2 regions of the Shewanella sp. Iso12 genome follow, and region 2 is predicted to be linked to the other one. Evidence: predicted binding sites of a transcription regulator. Region 2 holds the regulator's gene; the other holds the start of a gene.

Region 1 (3,159 bases), on a different contig from region 2:
CAACTACGGCGTAGCCGCCAGTATCGGACTCATCAAAGAAACCGATCTTATAGAGCCCTATGTTGCCGATCTCGCCTCTGTAGTAAATATGCAAGCCATCAAAGATGCCGGCGTTCGCATAGGTGTCGACCCTCTGGGCGGCTCAGGCATCCATTACTGGCCACATATTGCCCGCCGTTATGGCGTGAATATAACCGTGGTCAACGACCGGGTCGATCCCAGCTTCGGCTTTATGCCACTGGATAAAGACGGCAAAATCCGCATGGACTGCTCATCGCCTTTTGCCATGGCAGGCCTGCTTAAGCACATGGATGAGTTCGATATCTGCCTTGGGAATGATCCCGACTACGACAGACACGGGATAGTCTGCCCAGAAACAGGGTTGATGGACCCCAACCACTTTTTGGCGGTGGCGATAGATTACCTGCTGGAGCACAGACCCGATTGGCCGCAGACGCTGCAAATCGGCAAGACCTTGGTTTCCAGTGGCATGATAGACAAGATAGTTGCCTCACACGGTCGCAAGCTTTGTGAAGTGCCGGTTGGTTTCAAGTGGTTTGTCAGTGGTTTGAGTGAAGCCAGCCTGGCCTTTGGTGGCGAAGAAAGTGCCGGTGCCTCCTTCCTTCGACGTGACGGCACAACCTGGTGCACGGACAAAGACGGTTTTATTCTCGGGCTGCTGGCCGCTGAAATCCTCGCCGTAACCGGCAAAAACCCAGCCGAGCGTTATGCAGAACTGGCTGCGATACACGGTCATTGCTTCTACAAACGGATAGACAGCCCCATCAATGCCAAGCAAAAGGCGCGTTTTGCCACCCTCAATGCAGATACCCTGGGGGCAGAGAGTTTGGCCGGAGACAAGATTAAGGCGGTACTGACCAAGGCCCCCGGCAATGATGGTGCTATTGGCGGTATTAAGGTGCTAACCGACAACGGCTGGTTTGCCGCCAGACCATCAGGTACTGAGGCACTCTATAAAATTTACGCCGAAAGCTTTGTCAGCGAGCAGCATCTGCAGCAGATACTGGAACAGGCGAGAGCTCTGATAACCAGCGCCCTAAAAGGTAAGCCGAACTGAGCTTAAGAGATTGCCAGTTCAGTAAAAAAGCGCAGCCGTGAACACAGTTGCGCTTTTTTATTTCCGGGGATCAATATTCAAGATGGCAACTGGGCAGGTTATTCTTCTGGATATAGTCCTGATGATATTCTTCCGCACGATGAAACTGTTTCACTGGAACAATTTCCGTCACTATGTGCCGCTGACCCCACTTACCACTACGAGCCAACGCCAGTTTTGAGGCCTCAGCCTGCTCCTTCTGCTCTTTGCTATGAAAAAAAATCACGCTCCGATACTGGGTGCCGATATCACCACCTTGGCGATTGAGACTGGTGGGGTTGTGATTGCTCCAGAAAACTTGCAGCAGCTCGGTAAATGAAACCTGGGCTTCATCGAACTCCACCTGAACCACTTCGGCATGGCCGCTGTTTCCCTGTTTTACCTCTTCATAGCGGTTGATTCTATCATCACCGCCCATATAACCACTGGTGGCGTTTAATACCCCGGGCACTTGACGAAAGAAATACTCCACCCCCCAAAAACAACCGCCACCGAATGTTGCTACCGCCATTGAGTTTACCTCTAGATGTCCAGATGGCCAAAATTATGCGTGATAAGTTTTTCCGGCGCAAGTGGTGTATTTGTCGGAGTGGCTTTTTTGCTCCTTAGTTAGATAAGAACTATCTGAAACCAGTTCGCGAGCCTGGCATTGGATAGCTTTAGTCACATCGCCAACTTAATAAGCTGTGGTACTATGAAACCTTGCTCTCTGGCGCTGGTCTCAACAAGCAAACGCATTGCAACAAGTTCCCAGGAGACAGCGTTAATGGAAACAACAGCCAAATCGGCAATAAGAAGGAGTATTTCGTGTTACAAGCCCTGAAGGATAATCCTGACTTCCTGTCATTGACTCTGAATAACCCCAATTCATTGGAGAGTATTAGTGGCACGCTTGGCGACCACACCCGGATAGCGATTTGGGACACAGGAGTCTTGCTGTTTGAACCTCTGGACAACCAGAGTGATAAAGATATCGTGCTGTCATCCGGGGTACACGGCAATGAAACTGCACCTATCGAACTGTGTAATGGCATTATCAAGTCGCTGTTAAAGCAAGAAATACGGGTAGGGCAGCGAGTACTGTTCATGTTCGGTAACCCGGCGGCAATTAACCGTGGCACCCGTATTGTCGATGAAAACCTCAACCGGCTGTTCAGTGGCGAACATTCCAATCCCCCCGGGCTGGTGAACCCGGAGCGGATCCGCGCCAAGAAACTGGAAACTTATGTCACACGTTTCTTCGAAGACGCACCACAAGGGGCAAGACAGAGGATCCATTACGATCTGCACACCGCCATTCGCGGCTCCAAGCATGAAAAGTTTGCCATCTATCCCTATCGACCGGGTAAGGCTTACAGCCGTGAACAATTGATGTTCCTGGAGGCGGCCGGAGTCGATACCGTGTTGCTGCATCACGAACCCACAACCACTTTCAGCTATTTCTCGTCAAATCAGTTTGGCGCCGACGCCTTTACCATTGAACTTGGCAAGGTTTACCCCATGGGACAAAACGATATGACACGTTTTATCGCCACCCGGGAGATGCTGAGCCGTTTGATCTGCAAGCAATCGCTCGAACTCGAGGAGCAGGCGCTTGAGCGGGTCAATATCTATCAGGTCTGTAGGGTCATCAATAAGCAGGCCGACGACTTTGAATTTACCTTCGCCAGCGATGTGGAAAACTTCACTGCTTTCCCCAAGGGTTATGTGCTGGCGCGGGAAGCGGGCCGGGATATTCGAGTAGAGCAGGACTCGGAAGCCGTGGTGTTTCCCAACGCCAAGGTGCCCATTGGCCAACGTACAGTGATCTGCCTGGTTCAGGCCACAGAGGTGCCATTGGCCTGAATTGTAAACCAATATATACGCGCCGATCCCATGCTAGTTGGCAAAGCACCCAAGGCGGGAGTTGCTTGCTAGTTTACGTTAACGTAATGTTCGGGGCGCGTACTGAAAAAATCGGTAGGGCCGGTTTCGAGCCGGACAAACCCAGAGATAACAAGAGCACACTATGAGCAACGCAACAAATATGAATGAGACGGTGC
Region 2 (3,159 bases):
GCGGCGATATCATCCAGCAGATCCCGGCCATCTTCTATGCCCACAGACAAGCGGATAAGCGTGTCTTTAATACCGGCTTCGGCGCGAGCATCACACGCCATGGCTCTGTGGGTCATAGTGGCGGGCACGGCCACCAGGCTCTCAACCCCTCCCAGGCTCTCGGCCACGGAAAACAGCCTGAGCGCGCCGAGGAAGGCAACCACCTGCGCCTCATCACCCTTGAGCTCAAAACTCAGCATAGCGCCAAAGCCACTCTGCTGCCTGGCGGCAATCTCATGACCTGGGTGGCTCTTAAGCCCCGGATAGTAAACTTTGTCTACCACGGGACTCTGGCTCAGCAGCGCCACTATGCGCTCGGCATTGGCCTGATGCTCGCGGATCCTCAGCGCCAGAGTACGCAGGCCACGCAGGGTCAGGTAGCTGTCGAAGGCGCCACCGCTCAGCCCGAGCGTGTTGGAGCACCAGTGCAGCTGCTCTGCCAGTTCAGGATCTTTGGCAATCACGGCGCCGCCCACCACATCGCTGTGGCCATTGATGTATTTAGTGGTCGAGTGCACCACTATATCGGCCCCCAACAGTAAAGGCTGTTGCAGCGCCGGCGATAAAAAAGTGTTGTCGACCACCACCAATGCGCCCAGCTGGTGGGCCGCCTCGGCAATAGCGGCAATATCCACTACCCGCAGCAGCGGATTGGACGGCGTCTCGAGCCACACCATGCGCGGCTTTTGCGCCAGGGCAGCGGCGAGTGCTTGCGGGTCGGTTTGATCCAAAACCTGCAAGCGAAACTGGCCCTTGGCAGCCAGATTGGTGAACAGCCTATAGCTACCGCCATAACAGTCATGGGGCACCAACAAGAGGTCATCCGGCCCCAGCAGGTTGACCACCAGAGTAATGGCCGCCATGCCGGTCGCTGTGATTGCCGCACTGCAGCCCTGTTCCAGCTCCCCCAAGGCATCCCCCAGAATGGAGCGGGTAGGATTACCCGAGCGGCTGTAATCAAAGGCTCTTGGCTGAGTGTGGCCATCAAAGGCATAGTTGGTCGACAGATAGATGGGTGGCACCACGGCCCCGTGCTGGCTGTCTGATTCGATGCCCTGCCGGACCGCTGTGGTTGCTAATCGCCGCTCTGTCATAATCGACTCCTGAATGCTGAGGTTCGACACCATAAAGATGTCTGGACGTCTAAATCTAACCAATGACCATCCAGCCGTCAATAGGCATCAAGACGTTTGGACGTCCAAATGTATGGATTTCTGTTCATATTGCACAGATTTTGCAGGCAATCATTTGACTGTATCCTGTAAGGGTTTAAAATCTGCTGCGAATTAGTGAGATCACAGGTGAATCAATGACTGAATGGAATGGCGAATACATCAGCCCTTATGCCGAACACGGCAAGAAGAACGAGCAAGTGAAAAAAATCACTGTCTCTATTCCGTTGAAGGTGCTGAAAGTATTGACCGATGAGCGCACCCGGCGCCAGGTAAACAACCTGCGGCACGCCACAAACAGCGAACTGCTGTGCGAAGCCTTCCTGCATGCCTATACCGGCCAGCCACTGCCCAACGATGGGGATTTGTCCAAAGACAAACCCGACAGCATCCCGGAAGAGGCCAAGCGCATGATGGATGCCATGGGCATAGAATGGGAAGACATGGAGTAAGTGTGTTGTCCCTCAGAATTACCTTATAGTTGAACAAGGATCGCGGTGCGATCCTTGTCTTTTTTGGGGCTTGCGAATGTTGTCACTGATAGATCCCGTCACCCTGCTACTGGCGTCCCTGATCATATTTACCGGCGCCCTGACCCAGTCGTTGATAGGCTTTGGCTTGGCCGTGGTAGCCACACCTTTGCTGTATATCGTCGATCCGGAACTGGTTCCTGCCCCTGTTATCGCCATGGGGTTTTCCATCGCCCTGCTGACACTGGTACGCGAGCGTGGCCACCTGGAATTCAACGGCCTGCAATATGCCTTGTTGGGGAGGCTCCCCGGCGGCCTGATTGGCGCCACCCTGCTGTTGCTGGCGCCGCAGCCTATTCTGGGCTTGACCATAGCCCTGATTGTGGCCGTAGCCGTATTCCTCAGCCTTAGAAAGTACAGCATCAAGATCAACCGCCTCAGCCTGTTTATCGCCGGGATATTTTCCGGGATCTTCGGTACCGTGGCCGCCATAGGCGGACCGCCGATGGCCCTGCTGCTGGCGGGTAAGGATGCCAGTCAGTTCCGCGCAGCGCTGTCGGCCTTCTTCATCTTCAGCTCATTGATAGCCTTGATTATTCTCGGCTGTTTTGGCCTCTTGACCTTGAGACACCTATGGCTTTCGCTGTTGCTGCTGCCTTCGGTATTTCTCGGTTTTCTGGTGGCTGGCCGCTTGGTGGGCCGGGTGGATAAAGAGAAGACCCGAGTCCTGACGCTGGCGCTGTGCGCGCTGAGCGCCCTGTTGCTGACCATCAAATCAAGCCTGGCGCTCATCAACGGTTAATTTTAGAAGTGATAGCTGGTTTGCAGTACGCCGCCTATGGCGTCATCGCTGCCGAACATGCCGGTGAGATCCAGCCGGAAACTGTTGCCTATGGCGAACCCTGTCCCGAGTGAATAAAGATCGGCGGTGTGATCATTGAGATCCTGGCGATAACCGAGCCGTAAAGCAACCCAGTCAGCAGGCCGGTATTCACCGCCCAAACGCCAATAGCGGCTGCCCTCAAGCTCGGCAAACTTGTCGTTGTCGGTAAGATCCAAGTCGCTGCTGAGTGAAAAGGCCGCCCAGTCATAGGCCACCCCTGCGGTAACCATAGGTTTCACCTGATAGGTAAGCTGCACGCCGCCGGCCTCTATGCTGCTCAAGTCCCGCTTGATGAGGTTGCGACCACTGACACCGATAACCAAACCATCCAATGGCTGGAATGCCAGACCGATATCCAGGTTAAAGCCAGTGTCATCGCTTCGATAATCATCATCGTTGAAGTCATCGGCATCGAAGTTATTGGCGCTGACGGCATAGTTGAAACTATCCAGCCGTTGCAGCTTGGGGGTGACTCCCACTGTCACCGGCATATTGACGATAGATAGCGGATAGCTCACGGCCACCCCGAGCTCGGAAACCGCCCCGGCCACCACTCGCCCTTGGGAGGTCAAATCTTGGATTTCCGGCGGATTAT

What was found. Region 2 encodes MetJ, which represses methionine synthesis genes. Its sites were predicted from a motif close to TAGACGTCTAGACGTCTA; they were not measured.
Region 1: the regulator MetJ is predicted to act here: its motif matches at 1,633-1,650, upstream of msrA (peptide-methionine (S)-S-oxide reductase MsrA).

The regions. Positions count from the first base shown of each region.
Region 1 covers NZ_JAAUHW010000004.1:354,970-358,128, forward strand. Annotated here, with positions in the region: gene pgm (phosphoglucomutase (alpha-D-glucose-1,6-bisphosphate-dependent)) at 1-1,078, shown strand, start outside; gene msrA (peptide-methionine (S)-S-oxide reductase MsrA) at 1,149-1,628, opposite strand; gene astE (succinylglutamate desuccinylase) at 1,925-2,962, shown strand; gene HCX89_RS10450 (thiamine pyrophosphate-dependent dehydrogenase E1 component subunit alpha) at 3,126-3,159, shown strand, end outside.
Region 2 covers NZ_JAAUHW010000012.1:152,495-155,653, forward strand. Annotated here, with positions in the region: gene metB (cystathionine gamma-synthase) at 1-1,133, opposite strand, end outside; gene metJ (met regulon transcriptional regulator MetJ) at 1,349-1,663, shown strand; gene HCX89_RS18115 (sulfite exporter TauE/SafE family protein) at 1,740-2,483, shown strand; gene HCX89_RS18120 (conjugal transfer protein TraF) at 2,486-3,159, opposite strand, start outside.